Regions from separate parts of the Hydrogenophaga sp. LT287 genome, predicted to be linked through region 2. Evidence: predicted binding sites of a transcription regulator. Region 2 holds the regulator's gene; the other holds the start of a gene.
The links. The regulator FNR, encoded in region 2, switches genes on or off when oxygen is low (the NO sensors DNR and NnrR bind a similar motif). The targets are predictions, from matches to a motif close to TTGATNNNNATCAA.
Positions count from the first base shown of each region.

Region 1: the regulator FNR is predicted to act here: its motif matches at 7,821-7,834, upstream of AC0GNR_RS07315 (DUF3149 domain-containing protein).

Region 1 is NZ_JBVPZC010000006.1:97,121-111,247, forward strand. Features, by position in the region: gene hisB (imidazoleglycerol-phosphate dehydratase HisB) at 1-131, shown strand, start outside; gene hisH (imidazole glycerol phosphate synthase subunit HisH) at 145-807, shown strand; gene hisA (1-(5-phosphoribosyl)-5-[(5-phosphoribosylamino)methylideneamino]imidazole-4-carboxamide isomerase) at 849-1,589, shown strand; gene hisF (imidazole glycerol phosphate synthase subunit HisF) at 1,689-2,468, shown strand; gene AC0GNR_RS07270 (lipopolysaccharide assembly protein LapA domain-containing protein) at 2,517-3,011, opposite strand; gene hisI (phosphoribosyl-AMP cyclohydrolase) at 3,121-3,519, shown strand; gene AC0GNR_RS07280 (phosphoribosyl-ATP diphosphatase) at 3,524-3,910, shown strand; gene AC0GNR_RS07285 (DUF4870 family protein) at 3,907-4,296, shown strand; gene AC0GNR_RS07290 (histidine triad nucleotide-binding protein) at 4,304-4,666, shown strand; gene tatA (Sec-independent protein translocase subunit TatA) at 4,790-5,032, shown strand; gene tatB (Sec-independent protein translocase protein TatB) at 5,140-5,634, shown strand; gene tatC (twin-arginine translocase subunit TatC) at 5,634-6,428, shown strand; gene AC0GNR_RS07310 (trypsin-like peptidase domain-containing protein) at 6,580-7,728, opposite strand; gene AC0GNR_RS07315 (DUF3149 domain-containing protein) at 7,894-8,034, shown strand; gene AC0GNR_RS07320 (Nif3-like dinuclear metal center hexameric protein) at 8,180-8,956, shown strand; gene pdxA (4-hydroxythreonine-4-phosphate dehydrogenase PdxA) at 8,968-10,026, shown strand; gene mscL (large conductance mechanosensitive channel protein MscL) at 10,078-10,506, opposite strand; gene petA (ubiquinol-cytochrome c reductase iron-sulfur subunit) at 10,777-11,385, shown strand; gene AC0GNR_RS07340 (cytochrome b) at 11,432-12,856, shown strand; gene AC0GNR_RS07345 (cytochrome c1) at 12,889-13,644, shown strand; gene AC0GNR_RS07350 (glutathione S-transferase N-terminal domain-containing protein) at 13,760-14,127, shown strand, end outside.
Region 2 is NZ_JBVPZC010000018.1:47,929-62,055, forward strand. Features, by position in the region: gene AC0GNR_RS13565 (heavy metal translocating P-type ATPase) at 1-957, shown strand, start outside; gene ccoS (cbb3-type cytochrome oxidase assembly protein CcoS) at 1,020-1,157, shown strand; gene ccoN (cytochrome-c oxidase, cbb3-type subunit I) at 1,226-2,671, shown strand; gene ccoO (cytochrome-c oxidase, cbb3-type subunit II) at 2,683-3,303, shown strand; gene AC0GNR_RS13585 (cbb3-type cytochrome oxidase subunit 3) at 3,319-3,456, shown strand; gene ccoP (cytochrome-c oxidase, cbb3-type subunit III) at 3,483-4,391, shown strand; gene ccoG (cytochrome c oxidase accessory protein CcoG) at 4,562-5,935, shown strand; gene AC0GNR_RS13600 (hypothetical protein) at 5,979-6,275, shown strand; gene AC0GNR_RS13605 (hypothetical protein) at 6,357-6,650, shown strand; gene fnr (fumarate/nitrate reduction transcriptional regulator Fnr) at 6,760-7,479, opposite strand; gene hemN (oxygen-independent coproporphyrinogen III oxidase) at 7,662-9,041, shown strand; gene AC0GNR_RS13620 (sulfite exporter TauE/SafE family protein) at 9,116-9,775, shown strand; gene AC0GNR_RS13625 (DMT family transporter) at 9,797-10,723, opposite strand; gene aceA (isocitrate lyase) at 11,107-12,426, shown strand; gene thrS (threonine--tRNA ligase) at 12,674-14,127, shown strand, end outside.

The DNA.
Region 1 (14,127 bases), on a different contig from region 2:
ACCTGCACGGCGAAAACGCCCACCACCAGGCCGAAACCGTGTTCAAAGCCTTTGCCCGCGCCCTGCGCATGGCACTGGAACGCGATGCCCGCATGGGCGATGTGATTCCCTCCACAAAAGGCTCCCTCTGAGCGGGTTCATCTGATGAAACGCAAGACAGTCGCCGTGGTGGACTACGGCAGTGGCAACCTGCGCTCGGTGTCGCAGGCGGTGCAACATGTGGCGATGGCCAGCGACGTGGAGGTACTGGTCACGTCCCACGCGCAAGAAGTGCTGGATGCCGACCGTGTGGTGTTGCCGGGCCAGGGCCACATGGCCGATTGCATGCGCGAACTGGCGGCCTCGGGCTTGCTGGAAGCGGTGATGCACGCGGCTGCGAACAAACCGTTGTTTGGTGTCTGCGTGGGCATGCAAATGCTGCTCGACCGCAGCGAAGAGGGGCCCACCGATGGCTTGGGGCTGATCCCGGGCGAAGTGGTGCGCTTTGAACTTGCCGGCCGGCTGCAGGCCGACGGGAGCCGCTTCAAGGTGCCGCAGATGGGCTGGAACCAGGTCTTTCACGACCTCGGCCGCGGTCCGGCCCACCCGCTGTGGGACGGCATTGCCGATGGTGCTTACTTTTATTTTGTCCACAGCTACTACGCCAAGCCGGCCAACCCGCTGCACTGCGTGGGCGAGGCCGACTACGGCGGCCGTTTTGCCGCCGCCATTGCCCGCGACAATATTTTTGCGACCCAGTTTCATCCCGAAAAAAGCGCCGATCAGGGTTTGGCGCTGTACCGCAACTTCCTCCACTGGAATCCCTGAGTCCTCCCGTTCCCTCGTTCCCTACTGATACCGACACCATCATGCTGCTGATTCCTGCCATTGATCTGAAAGACGGCCAGTGCGTTCGCCTCAAACAGGGCGACATGGACCAATCCACGGTGTTTGGCGAAGACCCGGCGGCCATCGCGCGCAGCTGGGTCGACAAAGGCGCGCGCCGCGTGCACCTGGTGGACCTGAACGGAGCCTTTGCCGGCAAGCCGAAAAACGAGCAGGCCATCCGTGCCATTCTGAAAGAGATCGGCTCTGAAGTGGACGTGCAGCTCGGCGGCGGCATTCGAGACCTCGACACCATCGAGCGTTACCTGGATGCGGGCCTGCGCTACGTCATTATTGGCACTGCAGCCGTGAAAAACCCCGGTTTCTTGCAGGACGCCTGCACCGCGTTTGGCGGCCACATCATTGTCGGCCTGGACGCCAAGGATGGCAAAGTCGCCACCGACGGCTGGAGCAAGCTCACCGGCCACGAGGTGGTGGACCTGGGGAAGAAATTCGAAGACTACGGCGTCGAATCCATCATCTACACCGACATCGGCCGCGACGGCATGCTCAGCGGCATCAACATCGACGCCACCGTCAAGCTGGCACAGGCCTTGTCCATCCCGGTCATCGCTTCGGGCGGCCTGTCCAACCTGGACGATATTCGCGCCCTGTGTGGCGTGGAAGACGAAGGTGTTGAGGGCGTGATTTGCGGTCGCTCTATCTACAGCGGGGACCTCGACTTCGAAGCCGCGCAACTGCTGGCCGACGACCTCAACGGATGAACAAGGCCCCCACGCTCCACCGCTGCGCGGGTCGCTGCCCCCCAAGGGAGCGCGTTTTGCCTTGGGGCGGCCCGGCGGCAAAACCAACCCACGTCGAACATGCTCGCTAAACGCATCATTCCCTGCCTGGACGTCACCGGTGGCCGTGTGGTCAAGGGCGTCAATTTTGTCGAACTGCGTGACGCGGGCGACCCCGTCGAAATTGCGGCCCGTTACAACGACCAGGGCGCCGACGAGCTGACCTTCCTGGACATCACGGCCACCAGCGACGGTCGCGACCTGATCCTTCACATCATCGAAGCCGTGGCCTCGCAAGTGTTCATTCCGCTCACCGTGGGCGGCGGGGTGCGCACCGTGGACGATGTGCGCCGCCTGCTCAACGCCGGGGCCGACAAAACCAGCTTCAATTCAGCCGCACTGGCTAACCCGCAAGTCATCCGCGACGCCTCAGACAAATACGGTGCCCAGTGCATCGTGGTGGCCATCGACGCCAAGCGCCGCTTGGGTGAAGACCTGCTGGCCCGCGGTGAAGGCTGGGACGTTTACAGCCACGGTGGACGCAAAAACACCGGGCTCGACGCTGTGGCCTGGGCCCGAAAAATGGCCGAGCACGGTGCCGGTGAAATTTTGCTGACCAGCATGGACCGCGATGGCACCAAAAGCGGCTTCGATCTGGCCCTGACCCGCGCCGTGGTCGATGCGGTGGACGTGCCCGTGATCGCCTCGGGTGGCGTGGGCAACCTGGACCATCTGGCCGACGGCGTGCAACAGGGCGGCGCCGACGCCGTGCTGGCCGCCAGCATCTTCCACTACGGGGAGTTCACCGTGGGCCAAGCCAAGGCGCGCATGGCCGAGCGCGGGATCCCTGTGCGCCTTTAGACGGGTGGTTGAGGCATGCCTCGTCTGTGACGCGAGGCACCGCCGCCTTTACGCTCCGTTTGCGCGTTGCTGCAATTGCCGCTCCATGCGGTCTTCCATCTCGCCAATGCTGGCACCCAGACCGTTTCCAGTCTGTTCGATCACCTCAGTCAAGGCCGTTTGCAAGCGGTCCATCTTTTGGTGCGTCTTTTCAGACAGGTCCTGTTCGCGGGCAGCCGTGGCCTGTAGCTCGGCCTGCAAAAACTGACGCAATTCAGTGAGTCGGGATGCCTCGGCTTTGTCCGCCAAGGTGCGCTGCTCAGCCACTTCGCGCGTGATGCGCCGTACCTCCATCAGGTGCGTCGTCTGGTAGTACACCAAGGCCAGCAAAAACACCACCAGCACCAGCGCCAGCATGCCCAGCAGCACCAGGCCCAGCGGTGCCTGAACCTCGGCCACGGCAAAGTTGAGGGTGGTCGGCGTCAAGATGGCTTCAAAGTTGAGCGCCACAAAACCGGCCACCAGCAAGATGAAAATGATCAGAAAAAGGGTACGAAATTTCATGGGGCTCCTCCTGGTGCAGGCTGCGTCAGCGGGTGCTGGGCGGTGAATGCAAAAGCCATCGTACGCGCAACCTGGGTGCGCCAGCCTAAGTGCACGAGGCACATGGTAGATTCATGGCATGAATTGGCTTGAAGAAGTGAAATGGGACGCCCAAGGCTTGGTCCCGGTGATTGCGCAGGAAGCCGCGACCGGCGACGTGCTGATGTTTGCCTGGATGAACCGCGAGGCGCTTGAAAAAACCGCTGAGCTGGGGCGGGCTGTGTATTTCAGCCGATCGCGCGGCCGGCTGTGGTTCAAAGGCGAAGAGTCCGGGCATGTGCAAACCGTGCATGACATCCGTCTGGATTGCGACAACGATGTGGTCTTGCTCAAAGTGACCCAGCTGGGGCACGAGCCTGGCATTGCCTGCCACACCGGACGCCACAGCTGCTTCTTTCAGCGCTATGAAAGTGGCGCCTGGCAGGCGGTAGACCCGGTGCTCAAAGACCCTGAATCCATTTACAAATAACGATATGTCCAACACCGATGACCTGGCGCGCCTGGCGGCCGTGATCGAGAGCCGCAAACCGGCCAACGGCGGCGATCCCGAAACAAGCTACGTGGCCCGCTTGCTCCACAAGGGCCCTGACGCCTTCCTGAAAAAAATTGGAGAAGAGGCCACCGAAGCCGTCATGGCGGCCAAGGACTGCGACCATGGCGGGGATGCTCAAAAGCTTGTCAATGAAATCGCCGATCTGTGGTTTCACAGCATGATTGCGCTCGTCCACTACGGCAAGACGCCGGCTGACGTGGTCAGCGAACTGGTGCGCCGCGAGGGGCTGAGCGGTCTGGAAGAAAAGGCGATGAGGAAAGTTCTGGCGCGCGAGTCCGAATCCTTGTCATCGGGGGGTCATGCATGAGCGACATCATCGACGTCAAAGCCATCGACAGCGAAAAGGCCCAGTCGCTCAAAAGCGTGGGTTGGGTCAGTTACATCCTTCACCTGATCGTTGCGGTGGCGGCGGTGGTGCCAGGCGCTCAGGTAGGTGCGGGTTTGCTCATCGTGGCGCTGGTGATCGATCTCGTGAAGAAATCCGACGCTGAAGGCACCTGGCAGGCCAGCCATTTTTCGTGGCGCATCCGCACCGTGATCTGGGCCGGTGTGCTTTACGTCGTCACCATTCCGCTGTGGTTTCTCTTTGTGTTGCCCGGCATGATCGCCTGGGCCTTGATTTCCATCTGGTTTCTCTACCGCATCGTCAAAGGCATGGTGCGCATGAACGCCAGCCAAGCCATGCCCGACTGAAATTTCCATGAGCGCACACGATCCCCACTGCATTTTTTGCAAAATCATCGCCGGCCAGATCCCGTCCAAAAAAGTCTTTGAGGACGAAGACATCTTTGCCTTTCACGATATCCACCCCTGGGCGCCGGTGCACTTTCTCATGGTGCCCAAGTTGCACATTCCGTCCATGGCGCATCTGACAGCCGAGCACGAGCGCCTGATGGGGCGCATGATGATGCTGGCGCCCAAACTGGCCATGGAGCAGGGCTGCAACCCCTACCCGGACGGAGGCTTTCGCATGGTCTGCAACACCGGCACCGAAGGTGGGCAGGAGGTGCACCACTTGCACATTCATGTGATGGGCGGCCCGCGCCCGTGGCTGCGGGGTTAAATGTCTGGGACGGCGTTTGAGTCCTCGGTCCGGTTTTTTGGCTGAGCCAGTACTGAACTCTTGTGCCGGCTTAGAATCCCACCCGAAGCGTTCAACGCATTACTTTTATATTTGGAGAAAACGATGGGTTCCTTTTCAATCTGGCACTGGTTGATCGTGCTCTTGATCGTGGTCATGGTCTTTGGCACCAAAAAGCTCAAAAACATGGGCTCTGATCTGGGTGGTGCGGTCAAAGGCTTCAAAGACGGCATGAAAGATGGCAGCCAAAACGCCGCTGACGCCGAGTCGGCGCCTGCAGGTCAGGTGACGCAAGACACCCGCACCGATAAAAACGCCATCGACGTCGAAGCCAAGCAAAAAAGCTGATTTCGTCGCTTCGATTTCTACCTGGTGGTCATGCGCTTTTGAGCATGGGCCAGCCAGGTTCAGAGTCTTGAACCAAGGCTCCGCATTGCCCGCAGGATGGCTGATACATGATTGATCTGGGCATTTCCAAGATTGCGCTCATTGGGGCGGTGGCGTTGATCGTTATCGGCCCTGAAAAACTGCCGCGCGTGGCCCGCACGGTGGGTGCCTTGCTGGGCAAAGCACAGCGTTACGTGTCGGATGTGAAGGCCGAGGTCAGCCGTTCGATGGAGCTCGAAGAGCTCAAGAAAATGAAAGACACGGTGGAGAGCGCTGCCCGCGATGTGGAGTCGTCGGTGCAAAGCGGTGCCAGCGACTTTGAAAAATCCTGGTCTGAAGCCACCGCCGGGCTGGACGGCGCAACTTCCTACGGTTCCGACGCGCACCACAGCATCGGCTCGGACCTGCACCCCAGCTACAAACACCCCAAAAAGAACTGGCGCATCAAGCAAAAGGCCATGCCCCAGTGGTACAAGGCACGCACCGGCGTGCGTACCCGCACCCAGTCCGGAGCCGCCCGAGTGGCGCGCTTTCGGCCCCGTTCTTCTTCTGCCCCCCGCTGATGTCCGACCCCAAAGATTCCACCGACGAACTCGCCGGTTCCGAGCAGCCGTTTGTCCAGCACCTCATGGAGCTGCGGGATCGCCTGCTCTATGGCGTGGTGGGTCTGGCGATCTGCATGGCGCTGCTGGCGTTTTGGCCGGGCCCGAGCGGGTTGATTGATCTGATCGCTGTGCCGATTCGTGCACACATGCCGCCAGACGCCAAGCTGATCGCTGTGGGCGTTTTTTCACCGTTTTTTGTGCCCATCAAAGTGCTGGCGATGGCCGCGTTGTTGTTGTCATTGCCGTGGTGGATGTACCAAGTGTGGGCTTTTGTGGCGCCGGGCTTGTACAGCCACGAGAAGCGCTTTGCGATCCCGCTGATCTTGCTGGGCAGTTTGCTGGCGTATGTGGGCATTGCCTTTGTGCAGTTTTTTGTGCTCGACAAGATGTTTGGCTTTATCCAGCAGTTCACCCCAGACAGCGTGGCGGCCACACCCGACATTGCGTCTTACGTTGAAGCCATCCTGTCTCTTTACCTCGCTTTTGGCCTGGCTTTCCAGGTGCCTATCGTGGTGGTGTTGCTGGTGAAAATGAACATGGTCACGGTGAAGCAGCTGCGTGATTTCCGCGGTTACTTCATCGTCGTGGCATTTGTCATTGCGGCCATCGTCACGCCGCCCGACGTCATCTCGCAGTTGGCGCTGGCCGTTCCCATGTGTCTTCTGTATGAACTGGGCATTTTTGGCTCGCAGTGGTTCATCAAAAAGGCGGCATCGCCTTCAGAGTCGACCGCAGAAGACACCGCAAAGTAGGCCTCAACGGTGGGGGCGCATAACAGGTGCTACGTTTTGTCTAGGGGTGGCCTGCAACGCTACAAGCTAAACGGTGTTTGCGAACCGCTTCAGGCACTCCCTCTCGGATGAAGTGCATGCGCTTTCGCGCTGACCGATATTCGGCTGCGCCTCAACGCTGTTCCTGACGGGGCAGCGGATTGCGACGCGCTGGTGTGACGTTCAGTTGTGTCTTGCCATCGCGCCGCACGACATCCACAGCGGCCGACGTGCCGGGTGGCAGTGCAGCCACAGCCGATAGCAACTGGGCCACTGTGCCCACTTCGCGCCCGGCGACGCGTGTGATCACATCGCCAGGGCGTATGCCGGCTTGAGCCGCAGGGCCGTTTTGCAGCACGCCGGTGATGATCACGCCGCTGCCCGCAGGAATGCCAAAGCTCTCGGCCAGTTCTGCGCTGAGTTCTTGTGGCTCTACGCCAATCCAGCCCCGGGTTACCTGGCCGTCACGCACGATCGCCTCCATCACACTGCGCGCGGTGGACGTCGGAATGGCAAAACCAATGCCCATGGAGCCGCCCGACCGGGAGTAGATGGCGGTGTTGATACCCATCAGATGGCCGTTCACGTCCACCAGTGCACCGCCCGAGTTTCCAGGGTTGATGGCCGCATCTGTCTGGATGAAATTTTCAAAGGTGTTGATGCCCAACTGGGTTCGACCCAGTGCGCTGACGATGCCCCCCGTGACGGTTTGACCCACGCCGAAGGGGTTGCCGATGGCCAGCACCTGGTCGCCGATAGACAGGGCATCTGAGTTGCCTAGCGTGATCACGGGCAGTTCGGTCAATTCGATTTTGAGAATGGCGAGGTCGGTTTCCGGGTCGGTGCCGATCACCTTGGCGATGCTTTTGCGGCCATCGTTCAGCATCACCTCAATCTCATCGGCCTCTTCAATGACGTGGTTGTTGGTGAGTATGTAGCCCGCCGGGCTCACGATCACACCCGACCCCAGGCCGGTTTGCGGCTGAGCCTGCGGTTGGTCACCAAAAAAGAAGCGGAACCACGGGTCGTCGCTGTGAATGTTGTTCACGGCCGCCTTGCTGGTGTTGATGCTCACCACCGCCGGTGAGGCGGCTCGGGCTGCACCGCTGAAGCCGCTGGTGCTGCCGGTGGAGTGGGTTGGCGCCGCCGACTCGAGCACCGGCACCACGGTGGGCAGATTGGGCCGGCGGTCTAGCCACTGTGGCTTGAGTGTGGCGACCACGAAAAAGGCAGCCAGCAGCACAGTGACGGATTGGGCAAAGACGAGCCAGAGTCGTTTCATGGGTGGTTTTGAGGCAAAGGTGTTGTTGGCAGATCGAAGCTGGTCCCCAGATTGTGCTGTATGTGGTTGCCAACCCCTTGAGTTCAAGCGGCTTGACCCACGTCAAGGCGCGCGGGCGTTGGACGCGGTGCAATGAAAGCCTTTGTTAGAGGAATGGAGTAAAAAATGAAAGCCATCGTGGATCTCTTCTCGACCGATTACGGACTGTTCAGCATTTCCGGCATCATTTTTATGATTGGCATGGCGATCTGGTTTTACCGATTTTTCACCCGCAAGATGCTGGAGTCGGAACAGGCGCAGCGCTGAACGGCCTCACGGCCAGTCTGTGTCGCGATCAATCCCTCGCTTGCCAAGGGTTGCGCTCTTGTCTGCTGGGGCTGTCAAAATGAAAGGTTGGTTGGTCTTTTAACTGGGCCACGCCCGTGCCAATTTTTCAAGACAGGCCTTTTCTATGAAAACACCCGAGCGCGCGGTTTCACGCACCATGTTGCTAGAAACCTTGAACGGTTTGATGCAGCCCGCCCTGTTCAACGACTATGGCCCCAATGGCTTGCAGGTAGAAGGGCGCCAGGGGATTCGCAAGTTGGTCACGGGCGTCACGGCCAGTCGGGCCTTGATTGACGCAGCGATTGCCGCTGGGGCTGACGCCATCTTGGTTCACCATGGTTTGTTTTGGCGAGGCCAGGACGGGTGCGTCACCGGCTGGATGAAACAGCGGCTTGCGCGCCTGCTTGCGCACGACATCAACCTGCTGGCCTACCACCTGCCGCTCGATGCCCACCCCGAACTTGGCAACAACGCGCAGCTCGCCTTGCGCCTTGGGGTGTCTGCGTTTGACGGACCTGCGGGACGTTTCGGTGCCCAATCGTTGGGCTTGATGGGGCAGCGGCGCTCGGCGTCTGCGGCCGAGCTTGCGGCCCATGTGGAGCAGACCTTGGGGCGTGCGGTGACGCTGGTGGTCGAACCCGACCGGCCCGTCGAGCGCGTTGCACTGTGCACGGGGGGGGCGCAGTCTTACTTTGAATCCGCTATTGCAGCCGGTGCCGATGTGTTCATCACCGGAGAGATTTCGGAGCCACAGGCGCACTACGCGCGGGAATGCGGTGTGGCGTACATCGCCTGCGGGCACCATGCCTCGGAACGGTATGGCGTGCAGGCTGTGGGTGCGCATGTGGCGCAGGCGCTTGGCTTGTCTCACCAATTCATTGACATCGACAACCCCGCCTGAGGGCATCAGCCATGAATCCCTCTGTGGTCAAGAACTCTTTAATCAAGCCCGTGGTGTTGACCATGGGCGATCCTGCTGGTATCGGCCCTGAAATCATTGCCCAGGCGTTTCGCGAGCGGCCCAGCCTGATGCAGCAGGTGGTGGTGGCGGGCGATATGGAAACGATGCGTCGGGCCATGCAATGTGTGGCGTTGGCAACTGCGCAGACGCAGCCAATCCCGGTGTTGGCCGAATTGAGCGCGCTTGAACATTTCAGCGAAGTTCCCCCTGGTTGTATGGGCGTCCTTCAAGCTTGTTCCCTGAAGCAGCCCGTGGTGTTGGGGCGCATCAGCACTGAAGCGGGCGAGGCTGCCGCCGACTGCATTCGGTTTGCTGCGGGCGCGGCTCTCTTGGGACAAGCGCGCGCCGTGGTCACCGCACCCATTCACAAAGAGGCATTGGCTGCTGCCGGCGTGGCTTTTCCCGGGCATACCGAGTTGTTGCAGGCGCTTGCCGCAGAGCACCTCGGTGTTGCCGTCTCGGCCTTGCCCGTGCGCATGATGCTCAGTTGCCCAGGCTTGCGTACGGTGTTGGTGAGCATCCATGTGTCGCTGCGGGATGCGCTCGACGCGGTCACTCAAGCGCAGGTTTTGCAAACGGTGCGCATCACGCAGGCCCATTTTCTTCTCTGCGGCTTGGCGAAGCCGCGCATTGCCGTGGCAGGCCTCAATCCCCATGCAGGTGAGGGCGGTTTGTTCGGGCGTGAAGAGATTGATGCCATCGCGCCAGCCGTCGAGCAGGCCAAAGCTGAAGGTCTGGATTGCAGCGGTCCGCATGCGCCCGACACCGTTTTCATGCGCGCTCGCCAAGGGGCGTTTGACGTGGTCATTTCGATGTACCACGACCAGGGATTGATACCTGTGAAGCTTTTGGGCTTGGAGCATGGGGTCAACACCACGCTGGGTCTGCCTTTTGTCCGCACCAGCCCGGACCACGGTACCGCCTTTGACCTCGCCGGCACCGGACGAGCCAGTGCGGCCAGTTTGCTGGCAGCGTTGGATGCGGCCCTGGAGGCCAGCTCAACCCAATAAAAAAGCCGCTGCGCCTCATGGCGCCAGCGGCTTTGAACAGGTTGCGCAGGCTTACTTGCGCAGGCTGTCGCGAATCTCGCGCAGCAACACCACGTCTTCCGGTGTGGCCGGGGGGGCGGCTGGGGCGGGAGCTTCAGCGCGCTTCATGCGGTTGATCTGTTTGACCATCATGAAAATGATGAATGCCAGAATCAAAAAGTTGATCGCCACACTCACGAAATTGCCGTAGGCCAAGGTCGGAACGCCAGCAGCTTTCATCGCCGCCAAAGTAGGGGCGGTGCCCTCGGGCACCGTACCAAGTGCCAGGTAGAGGTTGGAAAAATCGAGGCTGCCAAAGATGGAGCCCACCACAGGCATGATCACATCGTCAACCAAAGACCCCACGATCTTGCCAAACGCTCCACCAATGATCACACCCACAGCCAGGTCGATCACATTGCCCTTGACAGCAAACTCCTTGAATTCCTGCATCATGCCCATGGCCGCTTCCTCCAGATAAGTTGTTTAAAGTGTTCGACACTGCGAGAAGTCAAATAGGTCTGCCTGGTCGGCAGCGTCTGAACCGGTTGGCGATTTTGCCACCGCATACCATCGCATTACAAGCGGCTGACGCGCTGTGCAGCTGTTGCGCTTTTGTCAACGTGACAATAGCCCACTCCCATACCCCGGCAAGCCACAGTGGGCACCTTTGGGTCCAGTACAATCACGGGTTGTCCCTAGTGTCCTCTCGAACCAGTTTGAAAGATCCCCATGAGTGAAGCAACCGTCGATGCGACTGTGGATAACAGCCGCCGAACCTGGCTGATCACATCCTGCGCCATGGGTGGCGTAGGTGCAGCCGCTGTCGCCGTCCCCTTCGTCAGCAGTTTTCAGCCGTCCGAGCGGGCCAAGGCAGCCGGTGCCGCCGTCGAAGTCGATATTTCCACGCTCGCGCCTGGCGAGAAGCGTGTGGTCGAGTGGCGTGGCAAGCCCGTGTGGATCATGCGCCGCACACCCGAGCAGTTGGCGGCTCTTGAAAAGCAAGAAGACCAGCTCGCCGATCCCAACTCGGATCGCAATGCTTATCCCACTCCCGAATACGCAAAAAACCGCCACCGCTCCATCAAGCCCGAAGTGCTCGTGGCCGTGGGTATTTGCACCCACCTCGGTTGCTCACCCAGCGACAAGTTGTCTCCTGGTCCGCAGCCTTCGCTGCCTGACGACTGGCAGGGTGGTTTCCTGTGTGCTTGCCACGGTTCTACGTTTGACGTGGCAGGGCGGGTGTTCAAGAACAAGCCTGCGCCTGACAACCTCGAAGTGCCCCCGCACTACTACCTGTCCGATACGACCCTGTTGGTCGGCGAAGAGAAGAAGGCCTGAGCTGCCGTACTTCGCAGTGCAAGCAGACACCTGACCTCAGAGGCAAATAATGGCTGAATTCAAAGAAATTTCCCCCGATGCTCCCATGGGCCAAAAAGCGCTCAACTGGGTCGACAACCGGTTTCCGTTGTCCAAGCTCTACAACGAGCACTTGGCCGAGTACTACGCTCCCAAGAACTTCAACTTCTGGTACTTCTTCGGTTCGCTCGCGCTGTTGGTGCTGGTGATCCAGATCGTCACCGGTATTTTTCTGGTGATGCATTACAAGCCCGACGCCAACCTGAACGCTGCTGGCGTGCCGGTGGCCTTTGCGTCGGTCGAATACATCATGCGCGACGTGCCGTGGGGCTGGCTCATTCGCTACATGCACTCTACAGGCGCCTCGGCGTTCTTTGTGGTCGTCTACCTGCACATGTTCCGTGGCTTGATCTACGGTTCGTACCGCAAGCCGCGCGAGTTGGTCTGGGTGTTCGGCTGCGCCATATTCTTGGTCCTGATGGCGGAAGCCTTCATGGGCTATCTGCTGCCTTGGGGTCAGATGTCGTACTGGGGCGCCCAGGTGATCGTGAACTTGTTTGCCGCGGTCCCCTTTGTGGGTCCTGATCTGGCTTTGCTGATCCGCGGCGACTTTGTGGTGGGCGATGCCACGTTGAACCGCTTCTTCAGCTTCCACGTCATTGCGGTGCCGCTGGTGCTGCTGGGCTTGGTGGTTGCTCACATCATTGCGCTGCACGAGGTGGGTTCCAACAACCCAGACGGCGTTGAAATCAAGGCGCTCAAGGACGAAAAGGGCATCCCGCTGGATGGTATTCCCTTTCATCCCTACTACAGCGTTCACGACATTCTTGGTGTGTCCGTGTTCCTGATGGCCTTCTCCGCCATCGTGTTCTTCGCCCCTGAACTGGGCGGCTACTTTCTGGAATACAACAACTTTATTCCAGCCGATCCCCTGGTGACGCCGTTGCACATTGCACCCGTCTGGTACTTCACGCCGTTCTATTCGATGCTGCGTGCCATCACCAACGAAATGATGTACGCGCTGATCGCTTGCGTTTTGCTTGGTGCTGTGCTGGGTGTGGTTAAGGCCAAGATCGGCTCGGCCATGAAGGCGGCTGTCGTCGGCGGCGCTGTTGTGATGGTGGCGCTGATGCTCGCCATTGATGCCAAATTCTGGGGTGTGGTTGCGATGGGTGGTGCCGTGGTGATCTTGTTTGCCCTGCCTTGGCTGGACAACAGCCCTGTCAAATCCATCCGTTACCGTCCAAGCTGGAACAAGTGGCTTTACGCCGTGTTCGTGATCAACTTCCTGATCCTCGGCTACCTGGGTGTGTTGCCCCCATCGCCTATCGGTGAGCGCGTCTCGCAGGTCGGTACCTTGTTCTACTTTGGCTTCTTCCTGCTGATGCCTTGGTGGAGCCGGATCGGCGAGTTCAAGCCCGTCCCGACCCGCGTCACGTTTACGCCCCACTGAGCCCCTACCAGCGATTCCGGAGAGTCAATCAAATGAAAAAAATTCTTCTGGGCTTCATGATGGCCTTGGGTTTGTCGGGTGCCGCGCTGGCTGCAGGCGCGGGTTTCCCGCTGGACAAAGCCCCACAGCGAACCAATGACATGGCCGCGCTGCAAAACGGTGCCAAGTTGTTCGTGAACTACTGCCTCAGCTGTCATTCGGCATCGTTCATGCGTTACAACCGCCTGCGCGATATTGGTCTGAACGACAAGCAAATTGCTGAGAATCTGACCTTCACCACCGACAAAATCGGTGACACCATGAAGTCCAATATGGACCCGGCGTTGGCCAAAAAGTGGTTTGGCGCCAACCCGCCCGACCTCACCTTGGTGGCTCGCTCACGCGCCAGCAAGCAGGGTTCTGGCCCTGACTACATCTACACCTTGCTGCGCACCTACTACCGCGACGAGACCAAACCCACAGGCTGGAACAACCTGGTGTTCCCCAACATTGGAATGCCAAACCCGCTGTGGGAACTCCAGGGCGAGCGAAAGCCGGTCTTCGACAAAGTGACCAGCCATGGTGCCGAAATCGAGGTCCACAAGGGCTGGGAGCCTGTGACGGCTGGCACGATGACCGCTTCTGCCTACGACCAAAACGTGGGCGATTTGGTTGCTTACCTGCAATGGATGGCCGAGCCTGAGCAAAATAACCGTGTGCGCATTGGCGTGTGGGTTTTGCTCTTCCTTTCGGTGTTCACCGTCATCGCCTGGCGCCTGAACGCGGTGTTCTGGAAAGACATCAAATAATTTGATCCGGGTCGGGTCCCTCGCTCTAGAGCGCGGGACCCTCCGTTCCACAGTGGTTTGCAGCACCGCACGGTGTTTATGCAACCCACTGTTTTTGCTTTAAGGAGACTCCCTCATGATGGTCTTGTATTCGGGCACCACCTGCCCTTACTCCCACCGCTGCCGCTTTGTCCTGTTTGAAAAAGGCATGGACTTTGAGATCCGCGACGTGGACCTGTACAACAAGCCCGAAGACATCAGCGTGATGAATCCCTACGGACAGGTCCCGATCCTGGTCGAGCGCGATCTGATTTTGTACGAGTCGAACATCATCAACGAGTACATCGACGAGCGCTTTCCGCATCCCCAGCTGATGCCCGGCGACCCCGTTGACCGCGCCCGCGTGCGCCTGTTTTTGCTGAATTTCGAAAAAGAGCTGTTCACGCACGTGTCCATGCTGGAATCGCGCAGCACCAAAGGCAATGAAAAGGCGCTGGAAAAAGC
Region 2 (14,127 bases):
CTCGCTGAGATCAACGCGGTGGTGTTCGACAAAACCGGTACCTTGACGCACGACCGCCTGGTGTTGGCCCATGTGCGCACCCGTGCCGGCGTCAGCCACGATGAGGCGCTGTTGCTTGGCGGCGCCATGGCAGCCGGTTCTTTGCACCCCGTGTCGCGAGCTATCGCGTTGGCGGCGGGCAGCCTTGATAGACCTCAGACCACCGGTTTGACCGACCTCGCCGAGGTGGCCGGCCAGGGTATGCAAGCGTTGCGCGCCGATGGCACACGTGTGCGTTTGGGTTCATCGGCGTTTTGTGGTGTTGACGACGTCGGCTCCCCCGATGCGAGCGAGTCCCCCCGCGTACACCTATCAGACGAGCAAGGTTGGCTCGCCTCCTTTGAATTGCAAGAAGGCTTGCGAGACGACGCCCAAGCCGCCGTGAGTGCGTTGCGGGCCATGGGGGTGCGTACCTGGCTGCTTTCAGGCGACCGCGAAGCCGCCGCCCAGCAAGTGGGGCAGGCCGTGGGCGTCGACCATGTGATCTCAGGCGCTTCACCCGAGCAAAAGCTGGCCGAGGTGAGCGCTCTTCAAGTACAGGGTATCAAGCTGGCCATGGTGGGTGACGGTTTGAACGACGGTCCGGTGCTGGCCCGGGCCAACACCTCGTTCGCGCTCGGCCATGCCGCGCCCCTGGCGCAAGCGCAATCCGATTACGTGATTCAGGGCGGTCAGGTCATGGATGTGGTGCTGACCTTGAAGCAAGCGCGCTCCACGCTGCGCATCGTGCGGGAAAACCTGATGTGGGCCGCGCTTTACAACTTGGTGTGTGTGCCGCTGGCGCTGCTGGGCTACATGCCGCCCTGGCTGGCTGGTCTGGGAATGGCCGGCAGTTCGTTGCTGGTCATCGGCAATGCCTTGCGCCTGGCATCTAAAGTCCCATCGCGGCCCTCTGATACTGCCTCGGGTAAACCCTGAAGGCGTACCATGCAGCGGTTCGGCAGCCGGTATTTGAAGTTTGAACTTTCTGGGTTTTCGCCATGGATATTTTGTATTTGTTGATCCCCATTTCCATCGTGCTGGTCTTCGCCATCATCGGCGTCTTCTGGTGGGCGCTGCAAAAGGGGCAATTTGACAACATCGAGCGGGAGGGCGATCGCATTCTCAGAGGCGATTGATATAAGTCAAGGCGGAAGAGGGGGTCCGTGAGGACACTCCACATAGTGACATTTACGAGGAGTTCTGTATGTCCGTAATAACAAAGGCCAGCCAGTCGGCGGTCTACGACGACGGTGTTGTCCGTGGTTTTGCCATCATGTCCGTGATCTACGGCGTGGTTGGCATGTTGGTGGGTGTGATCATTGCAGCCCAGTTAACTTGGCCCGAGCTCAATATGGGCATTGAGTGGTTGAGCTACGGGCGCTTGCGCCCGTTGCACACCAACGCGGTGATTTTTGCGTTTGGCGGTAGCGTGCTGTTTGCGACCAGCTACTACGTGGTGCAGCGCACCTGCCACACCAAGCTGTTCCTGAACAAGTTGGCCTGGTTGACGTTCTGGGGCTGGAACCTGGTCATCGTCTCGGCCGTTGTCACCTTGCCCATGGGTTTGACCCAGAGCAAGGAATACGCTGAACTCATCTGGCCGATCGATCTGTTGATCGCCGTGGTCTGGGTCTCTTACGCGGTGGTGTTCTTTGGCACCGTGGGCATCCGCAAGGTTCGCCACATCTATGTGGCCAACTGGTTCTTTGGTGCCTACATCATTGCCGTGGCGTTGTTGCACATCTTCAACAACATCCAGATCCCCACCAGCGCGACGCACTCCTACTCGGTCTACGCCGGTGTTCAGGACGCCATGATGCAGTGGTGGTACGGCCACAACGCCGTGGGCTTCTTCCTCACCGCTGCTTTCCTGGGCATGATGTACTACTTCATCCCCAAGCAGGCCGAGCGTCCGGTCTACTCCTACCGCCTCTCCATCGTCCACTTCTGGGCGCTGATCTTCACCTACATGTGGGCCGGCCCACACCACCTGCACTACACCGCGCTGCCAGACTGGACGCAATCGGTGGGCATGGTCTTCTCCCTCATCTTGTTGGCCCCCAGCTGGGGCGGCATGATCAACGGCATCATGACCCTGTCGGGTGCCTGGCACAAGCTGCGTGACGACCCCATCCTGCGGTTCCTGATCGTGTCCCTGTCGTTCTACGGCATGTCCACTTTCGAAGGCCCGATGATGTCGATCAAGACCGTCAACGCGCTGAGCCACTACACCGACTGGACCGTGGGCCACGTGCATTCCGGCGCCTTGGGTTGGGTGGGTCTGGTGTCCATGGGTTCGCTCTACTACCTGATTCCTCGCCTCTACGGTCAGAAGAAGATGTATTCGGTACCCGCCATTGAGCTGCACTTCTGGGTGGCCACCATCGGTATCGTGCTGTACATCGCCGCCATGTGGATCGCTGGTGTGATGCAGGGTCTGATGTGGCGCTCGGTCAACCCCGACGGTAGCCTGACCTACACCTTCGTCGAGTCGGTGAAAGCCACCTTCCCGTTCTATGTGATCCGTCTGGTGGGCGGTCTGCTGTACCTCGGCGGCATGATCGTCATGCTCTGGAACGTCATCATGACGGTGCGTCAGGGTCGCGTTGTGCCGGTCCCCGTGATGGCAGTCAACCCCGCACACGCCTGAGGAGAAGAAAAATGGCCAATAACGAAAAACTCACGGGTCACGCCCGGATCGAGACCAACAACTTCCTCATGATCGTGTTGATCACGCTCGTGGTGGCGGTGGGTGGTCTGGTGGAAATTGTTCCTCTGTTCTTCCAGAAGTCCACCACCCAGCCGATTGAGGGCCTCAAGCCCTACAGCGCGCTGCAGTTGGCTGGTCGGGACGTGTATGTCAGCGAGGGTTGCTACAACTGCCACTCGCAGATGATTCGCCCCTTCCAGGCTGAAACCCTGCGCTATGGTCCTTATTCGGTGGCGGGCGAGTTCGTTTACGACCGCCCATTCCAGTGGGGTTCCAAGCGTACCGGCCCTGACCTGCACCGTGTGGGCGGCCGCTACAGCGACGAATGGCACCGCATTCACCTGACCAACCCGCGCGATCTGGTGCCCGAGTCCAACATGCCCGCCTACCCTTGGCTGGCTGAAAAAATGGTCAACGAGACCCAGCTGCCCAAGCGCATGGAAGTGCTGCGCACCCTGGGCGCGCCTTACACCGACGAAGAGATCGCTGCCTCGGCGGAAGAGGTCAAGGGCAAGACAGAAATGGAAGCCGTCATCGCCTACCTGCAGGTGCTGGGCACCGCTCGCAAATAAACACGGAGCTTCGTCATGGACATCAACGACCTGCGCAGCATCGTCACAGTGGTCAGCCTGCTGACCTTTGTTGGCATCGTGGTCTGGGCCTGGTCCAAACGCAACAAGGCCAACTTTGATGAGGCAGCTCGGCTGCCCTTCAACGAAGACTAAACCGCGGCACCAACAAGAGAAACATCATGAGCGACTTTACAAGTGAATTCTGGCACTACTACGTGGCCGGGCTGACGCTGGTCAGCATCATCGCCTGTCTGATCCTGCTGTGGATCAGCGGCACGACCAAAGCGGCGACACTTGCCGACAACACCACCGGTCACGTGTGGGACGGTGACCTGGCCGAGATGAACAACCCCTTGCCACGCTGGTGGGTGTACCTTTTCATCATCACCGTGGTGTTCGCGTTGGCTTACGGCGTGCTTTACCCCACGTTTGGCAAATACCAGGGCGTGCTGGGCTGGTCGTCACAGGGGCAACACACCGCTGAGGTGAACAAGGTTCAGGAAGCCATCGCACCCATCTACGCCAAGTTCAATGAGATGAAGCCCGAGCAGCTGGCTGGCGACACCCAGGCAATGGCTGTGGGTGAGCGCTTGTTCATGAACTACTGTGCCCAGTGCCACGGTTCAGATGCCCGTGGCGCCAAGAGCTTCCCCAACCTCACCGACGGCGACTGGCTGTATGGTGGCGATCCAGAAGCCATTAAAACCACGATCGCTCAGGGCCGCAACGGCGTGATGCCGCCCATGGGCGCCGCAGTGGGTGGTCCGGAAGAGGTCCGTAACCTGGCTCACTATGTGCTCAGCTTGTCGGGCAGCCCGCACGACAGCGTGCGTGCCACGCAGGGTAAGAACAGCTTTGGCTCCTGCGCAGCCTGCCACGGTATGGACGCCAAGGGCAACATCGCCATGGGTGCACCCAACCTGACCGACGGTGTGTGGCTGCACGGCTGGGGCGAAGAGGCCATCATCCGCGCCGTCAACAACGGCATCAACAACCAAATGCCCGGCCAGTCGGCGTTGCTCAATGAGGCGCAGATTCACGTCCTCAGCGGCTACGTCTGGGGCATGTCCAACAAGCCGGCCAATTAAGCACTCTGTGCCCCTGAGACCGCGGCGGTTGTGATGACCGCCGCCCTTACTTTTTTGCCTTCCTTTCCGGGTTCCTCGTGAGTTCCGACACACCAGACAGCAACGCCAGCAAGCCCATCATTCCCATCGTTGCTGTGTCCCCTCGGGGCGCCAAAGACGACGATGAAGAGATGGTTTCTTTGTATGCCGCGAGGCAAAAGATCTACCCGCGCTCTGTATCGGGGATGTTCTCAAACTGGCGCTGGATCACGGTCTGGATCACACAAATTGTGTTTTACGGCTTGCCCTGGCTGGAGTGGAACGCTCGTCAAGCGGTTCTTTTTGACCTGGAAGCCCGTCGCTTCTACATCTTCAGCTTGGTGCTGTACCCGCAGGACTTCATTTACCTGACCGGGCTGTTGGTCATTTCTGCACTGGCCCTGTTCTTGTTCACGGCCGTGGCGGGTCGCCTCTGGTGTGGTTATGCGTGTCCACAAACGGTCTACACCGAAATTTTTCTCTGGATCGAAAAAAAGGTCGAGGGCGATCGCTCGGCCCGTATGCGCTTGGATCAGGCTGATTTTTCCGCGCAAAAGCTGGGCAAAAAGTGGCTTAAGCACGCCTTGTGGATTGCTTTTGCGCTCTGGACAGGCTTCACCTTCGTAGGCTATTTCACGCCCATCCGCGATCTGGCTGCCTTGTCGCTGGCCGCGTCTTTGGGCCCTTGGCAAACCTTCTGGGTATTTTTCTACGGCTTTGCCACCTACGGCAACGCAGGGTTCATGCGCGAGCAGGTCTGCAAGTACATGTGCCCCTACGCGCGTTTCCAGAGCGCGATGTTTGACAAAGACACCATGATCGTCACCTACGACGAAAAGCGTGGTGAGCCCCGCGGTCCGCGATCGAAAAAGGCCGATCCCTTGGCGCTGGGGTTGGGTTCTTGCGTTGACTGCACGCTCTGCGTCCAGGTCTGCCCCACCGGTATCGACATTCGCAAGGGTCTGCAATACGAATGCATCGGCTGCGGTGCCTGTATTGACGTGTGTGACGAGGTCATGGACAAGGTGGGTTATCCGCGCGGCTTGATCAAGTACTCCACCGAGAATGGGGTTGCTCAGGGCTGGACCACGGCTCAAATGATCAAGCGAGCGTTCAGACCCAGGGTGCTGGTGTACACCGGTATCCTGCTGGCCATCACCCTGGCTGTGATGGTCAGCTTGTTCATGCGCAAGCCGCTCAAGGTGGACGTGATCCGCGACCGGGGCGCATTGGCCCGCATGGTGGAGCAAGGACGCATTGAAAACGTCTTCCGGCTGCAAATCATGAACGCCACCGAATCCACACAGCGCTACGTCATCACGGTGTCCGGCCTGTCGGGTGTCACCATTGCTTCGGAAAACAAAGTCGAGGTGTTGCCCACTGAGGTCCGCTCGGCCGTGATTCGGGTTCAGATACCGCCGGATGCTGCAAACCCGGGCTCGCACCCCATCCAGTTCAGCATCCGCTCGGTTGGTGACGAGCCAGTCGAGGTTTCCGAGAAAGCTGCCTTCCTGGTCCCGCGCTGACGACATTCAGCGCCATTTGACATTCCCATTTCGGAGCTACAACATGAGCAACGCGCCCTTGACCCAGCCCCCAAGCCATGAAAATACCCCCTGGTGGAGAATTCCACATGTGGTGTTCGTGCCGGCTCTTCTGTTGTGTGGGGTGATAGCGACCAGCACCATGGTGGTCATTTCGTCGATGGACCAGGATCCGGTGCTTGACAAGGAGGTCTACGAGCGAGAGCGCAGGGCGGCACTGGCACTGGAGGGGCAAGCAAGGATCGATGCGCTGATGGCTGTGCAGCCAGCCAATCAGGGTCGAAACCATGCGGCTTCACCTTTGGTGCCCTCTGAAAAATAATGGCCAGCCTGGCTACCGGTGCAGCTGTACCCGGGTGCTTGTCGCTTTAACAAAACCAGATATGGAAGAGGAGCCGCACCGATGTGGACACAGCGTTTGATGTGGATAGCATGGCCTGCTTTTTTGGTGGCCGCGGTGCTGGAAATGGTGGTGTTTGCTTTTGTCGATCCCAGCGATCTGCATTGGTTTGGCTCTCCTCTGGCCCTGTCGCGGGAAGCGGTTTACACCCTCGCGTTCTTTGTGTTCTGGGGTGCAACCATGGTTTCCAGCGCCTTGACAACTTTGCTCGCCATGTCGCCATTTGAGGTGAACCGTTGCCCGATACCCGCAGACGAGCGACCAACCGACTGCGCCAAGAACGGTCGCTGCGGCTGAAACGGCTAGCGCCTTCAGCGCCAACAAAAACCCCGGAGAGGCGTATGCGCCTGTCCGGGGTTTTTTTGTTGGGCATTCGCCCAGGTTTTCGTTGTGTGTCGCGGTGGATTCAGCGGCAAGTTTGCGGATTCACGATCTGCTTGAGCCCTTCGGTGCTCTTGATGTGAACATAGCGCTGTTTCACTTCGATAATGCCGTCGTCAACGAACTTGGAGAAAGTGCGGCTCACCGTTTCGAGCTTCATACCCAGGTAGCTGCCGATCTCTTCGCGGGTCATGCGCAAAATCAGCTCGGACTGTGAGAACCCGCGGGCATGAAGCCGCTGGACCAGATTGAGCAAGAAAGCCGCCAGCCGTTCTTCGGCGCGCATGCTGCCCAGCAGCAGCATCACCGAGTGGTCGCGCACGATCTCGCGGCTCATGATCTTGTGGACGTGGTGTTGCAGGGTGGTGAATTCGCGTGAGAGCTCTTCCACCTGGTCAAAAGGCATCACGCACACCTCGGCGTCCTCCAGTGCAATCGCGTCGCACGAGTGGTGGTCGCTGACGATGCCGTCCAGGCCAATGATTTCTCCCGTCATCTGAAAGCCGGTCACCTGGTCACGGCCGTCTGCGGTAGTAACGCAGGTTTTAAAAAAACCAGAACGAACGGCAAATAGCGACGTGAACTTGTCGCCCGTGTTGAAGAGCGCGGAGCCGCGCTTGATGCGGCGGCGTGTGGAAATCACCGCGTCGAGCTTGTCTATCTCTTCGCTGTTCAGACCCATGGGCAGGCACAACTCCCGCAGGTTGCAGCTTGAGCAGGCGACTTTGATGCTTTGAATGTCCATAATTTTTCCAGGATTGCGGGGTTAGCTTAACGCATCGGCCCGAGCACTGTCGAGAAAAGGCCGGTCTGGAGTCTGGGGGCAATCCTGGGGACAACCCCCGGTCCGACCGAGGCCTTGATCAAGATCAAAGGCGCTGGCGCGCTCATGCGGCACATTCAGCCCTCAGAACTGGAGAACTGTTTGTGAGTCATGCTATTTCCAACGAGTTGCTCAAGCGATTCGACATTCCTGGGCCTCGTTACACCTCGTACCCGACGGCAGACCGATTCGTCGAAGCTTTCGCGGAGCAAGACTATATACAAGCGCTGGAGCAGCGCCGAGTGGGTTCCATGGCGCTGCCGCTGTCGCTGTATGTGCACATTCCGTTTTGTGAGTCGGTCTGCTACTACTGCGCCTGCAACAAGGTGATCACGAAGCACCACGAACGTGCAGCCGAATACCTGCGCTATCTGTCTCGTGAGGTGGAGCTGCAGGTGCAGCACTTCGGGCAAGGTCACAGCGTGTCGCAGCTGCACCTGGGCGGCGGTACCCCCACTTTTCTGTCCGATGCCGAGCTGGAAGACCTGATGTCGATGATCCGGCGCAATTTCACGCTGGTGCCGGGTGGTGAGTATTCGATTGAAGTGGACCCTCGCACGGTGACCGACCAGCGGTTGCAGACGTTGGCCAGACTGGGCTTCAACCGCTTGAGCTTTGGTGTGCAGGATTTCGATCCGGCGGTGCAAAAAGCGGTGCACCGGGTGCAACCCGCTGAACAGGTTTTTGCCCTGGTGGAAACCGCCCGCAAGATCGGGTTTGAGTCGGTCAATGTGGACCTCATCTACGGTTTGCCCCTGCAAACCCCGGAATCTTTTGCGCGCACCTTGGCCCAGGTCAACGAGTTGCGTCCGGACCGCATTGCGCTGTATGCCTACGCCCATCTGCCTTCGCGGTTCAAGCCACAGCGCCGCATCATCTCTGCCGAACTGCCCAGCGGCGGCGACAAGCTGGCCATGCTGTCGGCCTCGCTGGACGCGTTCATGGACGCGGGGTATGTGTATGTGGGCATGGACCACTTTGCTTTGCCCACCGATGCACTGGCCGTGGCCAAGCGCCAAGGTCGTCTGCACCGCAACTTTCAGGGCTACAGCACCCAGCCCGATTGCGATTTGATCGCTCTGGGCGTTTCGGCCATCGGACGCATTGGCGCCACCTACAGCCAGAACGCCAAAACGCTCGACGAGTACTACGACGCGTTGGACCAGGGGCGTCTGCCCATCGTGCGCGGCCTGGCGTTGACGCGGGATGACCTGTTGCGACGCTCCGTCATCATGTCGCTCATGTGCCAAGGCCAGTTGCAATACGAATCCATCGAGCTCGGCCACCTGATCGATTTCAAGTCCTACTTCGCGCGTGAGCTGGAAGTGTTGTCCGGCTTTGTAGAGAGCGGGTTGGTCACCATGGATGACACGGGCGTCGAGGTCACGACTACAGGTTGGTTTCTCGTGCGTGCCATCGCTATGGTGTTTGACAAGAACCTGCAGGTTGACCTGGACCGGGCGCGTTTTTCGAAAATCATCTGAGCGTTCAGCGGGATACCGCGGGCGCAGGCGTTGCCCGTGCCCGGCCTGCGCTACAGTGACTTATGCAGACTTCAATGGCGATCACGGCCCTGTTCATGGGCCTCGCGGGCGGGCCCCACTGCGTGGCCATGTGCGGCGCGGCTTGCGCGGGCATCAGCCGTGCGGCGGGTGAGCGCAGCACCCGCGCGCTGTGGACCTTCCAGTTCAGCCGCATGCTGGGCTACGCACTCTTCGGCGCCTTTGCCGCCGGCTCGGTGCAAGGCCTGGCCTGGTTGGGCACCAACACCGCGGTGCTGCGCCCTGTGTGGACCATGTTCCATGTGGCCGCTCTTTTGCTCGGTGCCGTGCTGATCTGGCAGGCCCGCCAGCCCGCCTGGATTGAAAACCTCGGTCAATCGATTTGGCGAAAGGCCCGTCCTGTGATGGCCTCCCTGGGACAGCGCGCACCTGTGGTGTTGGGTGTCGCTTGGGCACTCATGCCTTGTGGCTTGCTGTATTCGGCCTTGCTGGTGGCGTCCCTGTCGGCCAATGCAGCAGAGGGCGCTGCCATCATGGCGCTGTTCTCCATCGGCACATCCATATCGCTTACCGCAGGTCCTTGGCTGCTGTTGCGGTTGCGCGGTGGCCGCTCAGGTGCGTGGGGCATTCGCCTTGCCGGTCTGGCACTGGCGGCCACGTCGGGCTGGGCCCTGTGGATGGGCATCACCAACCCCACCGGGCTCTGGTGTGCCTGATCTTTGTCGCTGAATGGGGCCTCAGCCGGCACGGGCACGCCGGCCGGGCAGGGTGGCCAGCACCAGGCCCAGCAGCGCAATGCCAAACGCCACCACTTGCAAGCCTGTGAGCCGTTCGCCCATGAACAGCACGCCAATGGCGGCAGCGCTCACGGGCAGCATCACCGTGAACACGCCGGCTTGTGACGCTGGCACCGTCTTCAGGCCGGTCATCCAAAGCCACACGGTCCACATACTGGCGGCCAAACCGTAAAAAACCAGCAGGCCCCAAACGGGTGCCTGGACCGCACCAAAGTCAAACTGCCATGCAGCCCACAGCCCAAACGGCGTGACAAGGGCAAAGCCCCAGAGGTTGATGATGGCCGAAATGCGCTTGGGGCTCAGACCATCGGTCAAGCGCTTGCCAATGACCACGTAGGCGGCCTCACAAACCACCGCTGCAAACACCAGCAGATTGCCTAGCAAGCTGCGGCTGATGCCGAAGGGGCCACTCGTATCAGCCAGCACCGGCATGGCCGGGTCTGCTTTCTGCAAGGAAAACAGCCCGATGCCGATGGCCGCACAAGCAATGCCAGCCGCACTGCGCCAGCCGATGCGCTCGCGTAGAAACAACCAGCTGAGCACAGCCACCACGGCGGGTATGGACGACATGACCACGCCCGCGGCCACAGCGGTGGTCATGCTTACCCCAAACAGCATGCAGATCGAGAACAGGAAGTTGCCCAGGAACGACTCCAGAAACAACAGGCGGCGTGTGTGGCTTGATATGGGGGCCTCGTCGGCGGGCTTGCGCATCCACCGCCACATGGCCAGACCACCAATGCCAAAGCGCATCCAGGCCAGCAAAAACACGGGAAACACCAACACCAGTGGCTTGGATAGCGCCACATAACTTCCCACCAATGCCATGCTCAGGCCCAGGCTGGCGTACGCCCACCATCGGTTCATGGCGCACCTTTTCGAATGGATTGGATTTGCATGGCTGCGGATCATGCCTGATTCATCCAAAGCACCGAAGTTGTGCGTTGGCATGGTTCGGACCCAGGCATGCAGGGACCACCCCACATCCGTTTCCCACGATGAGGGCATCGATCTTCATAATGTGGAAAATAAAAATGCTGCAATGCAAGAATATTTCTCATTACGGGAAACAAATTCCCATATTGAGAAATATCATAGGAAGTGCATTGAATTTAAACGATAAAATATTTGTCTTGTATAAGACATAAGAGCTTTTCAAACTCTTCTATAAGACTTAAAGTCTGTTCATCGGCACTGTCCTTGCAAGCCAAGTGGCCGAACCTGTTTTCTCAACCTCACGGAGTAGTTTCATGTCCCAAACACTGACCCGCCAGCAACAGATCGAAGCCCTCGAAAAAGACTGGGCCACCAACCCCCGCTGGAAGGGCGTCAAGCGCGGCTACACCGCCGCCGACGTGGTGCGTCTGCGCGGCAGCATGCAGCCTGAATACACGCTGGCCAAAAACGGCGCTGAAAAGCTGTGGGCCAAGGTCAACGGCGGCGCCAAAAAAGGCTACGTGAACGCATTTGGTGCCATCACCGCCGGTCAGGCCATGCAGCAGGCCAAGGCCGGCTTGGAGGCTGTGTACCTGTCGGGCTGGCAAGTCGCCGCTGATGGCAACACTTCCGAGACCATGTACCCCGACCAGTCGCTGTACGCCTACGATTCGGTGCCCACCATGGTGCGCCGCATCAACAACACCTTTAAGCGCGCTGATGAAATTCAGTGGGGCCGCGGTATCGAGCCAGGTTCGCCCGAGTTTGTGGACTACTTCCTGCCGATCGTGGCCGATGCAGAAGCCGGTTTCGGCGGCGTGCTCAACGCGTTCGAACTGATGAAGAACATGATCGCTTCCGGTGCCGCCGGCGTTCACTTTGAAGACCAGTTGGCCGCCGTGAAGAAGTGCGGTCACATGGGTGGCAAGGTGCTGGTGCCCACGCAAGAAGCTTGCGAAAAGCTGATCGCAGCCCGTTTTGCCGCTGACGTCATGGGTGTCTCCACCATCGTGCTGGCCCGTACCGACGCCGAAGCCGCCAACCTGATCACCAGCGACCATGACGCCAACGACAAGCCCTTCCTGACCGGCGAGCGCACGCAAGAAGGCTTCTACCGCGTGAAGAACGGCCTGGAGCAGTCCATCAGCCGTGGCGTGGCCTACGCCCCCTACGCCGACCTGGTGTGGTGCGAGACCGGCGTGCCAGATATCGGCTTCGCCCGCGAATTTGCCCAGGCTGTGCATGCTTCGTGCCCGGGCAAGCTGTTGTCGTACAACTGCTCGCCTTCGTTCAACTGGAAGAAAAACCTGAACGACAGCCAGATCGCTTCCTTCCAGGAAGACCTGGCCGCGCTGGGCTACAAGTACCAGTTCATCACGCTGGCCGGTATCCACATCAACTGGTTCAACACGTTCCAGTTTGCCCACGCCTACGCCCGCGGCGAAGGCATGAAGCACTACACCGAAATGGTGCAGGAGCAGGAATTTGCTGCACGTGACAAGGGTTACACCTTCGTGTCGCACCAGCAAGAAGTGGGCGCAGGCTACTTCGACGACGTGACCACCGTCATCCAGGGCGGTTCTTCCAGCGTGAAAGCCCTCACCGGCTCGACCGAAGAAGAGCAGTTCCACTGATCGGAAGCCTCACAAGCCCCCAGGGGCTGTTGAGACAGAAAGCCCGGGCCAGCCCCGGGCTTTTTTGTGGGAAAATTCAGAGCTTCAAAGTACAGCAAGAGCGAGAAAGGCAATCTGGTTATGACACCGCGAACTACAAGGCGTTTCCCTCTGGCCTCCTGAGGCCCGCAGTTCGCGCCTGCCCGATTCCCCTTTTCAACTCCATCCAGCGCGGCCCCATGCCGCGCTTTTTTGTTTCTGGACACCCATGCTTCACATCACGCTCCCCGATGGTTCACAACGCGAGTTTCCTGGTCCGGTCACCGTAGCCGAAGTTGCTGCATCGATCGGCGCCGGCCTGGCCAAAGCTGCGCTGGCCGGCAAAATTGGCGACAAGGTGGTGGACACCAGCTTTCAGATCACGGCGGACAGCCCGCTGGCCATCATCACCGCCAAAGATGCCGACGGCCTGGAGGTGATTCGCCATTCCACCGCCCACCTGCTGGCTTACGCGGTGAAAGAATTGTTTCCCGATGCGCAGGTGACCATTGGCCCGGTGATTGAAAACGGGTTCTTCTACGATTTTTCGTACAAGCGTCCCTTCACGCCTGAAGACCTGGTGGCCATCGAAAAGCGCATGGCGGAGTTGGCGAGCAAAGACGAGCCGGTGGTGCGCCGTGTGCTGCCACGCGACGAAGCCGTTGCGTATTTCAAAGGGCAGGGCGAGCACTACAAAGCAGAAATCATTGCCAGCATTCCCAGTAACGAGGACGTGTCTCTGTACCGCGAGGGTAATTTTGAAGACCTGTGCCGCGGCCCACACGTGCCCAGCACCGGCAAGCTCAAGCACTTCAAGCTGATGAAGGTGGCGGGCGCCTACTGGCGCGGCGATCACCGCAACGAGATGCTGCAACGCATTTACGGCACGGCCTGGGCCAGCAAGGACGACTTGCAGCAACACCTGACCATGATCGAGGAGGCAGAGAAGCGAGACCACCGCAAGCTGGGTCGTGAACTGGATCTGTTCCACATCGACGAACATTCGCCCGGCACGGTGTTTTGGCACCCCAAGGGTTGGACCCTGTGGCAAGAGGTGGAGCAGTACATGCGCCGCGTCTACCGCGACAACGGTTACCAGGAGGTTAAAGGGCCGCAGATTCTGGACAAGGGCCTGTGGGAAAAGACCGGCCACTGGGACAAATACCGCGACAACATGTTCACCACGGAAAGCGAGAAACGCGATTACGCGCTCAAGCCGATGAACTGCCCCGGTCACATCCTGATCTTCAAGCAAGGTATCAAGAGCTACCGCGACTTGCCTTTGCGCTATGGCGAGTTTGGCCAATGCCACCGCAATGAGCCCACGGGTGGTCTGCACGGCATCATGCGGGTGCGTGCCTTCACCCAGGACGATGGCCATATCTTCTGTACCGAAGACATGATCCTGGATGAGTGTGTGGCTTACACCGCGCTGCTGCAAAAGGTTTATACCGACTTCGGTTTCAGCAACATCATTTACAAGGTGGCGACCCGTCCCGAAGCGCGCATTGGCAGTGACGAGAGCTGGGACAAGGCTGAGCACGCCCTGAAGGAGAGCCTGCGCGCGTCGGGTTGCGAGTTCGAGATTTCGCCCGGCGACGGCGCTTTTTATGGCCCCAAAATCGAATACACGTTGAAAGACGCGATCGGGCGCCAGTGGCAATGCGGCACCATGCAGGTCGA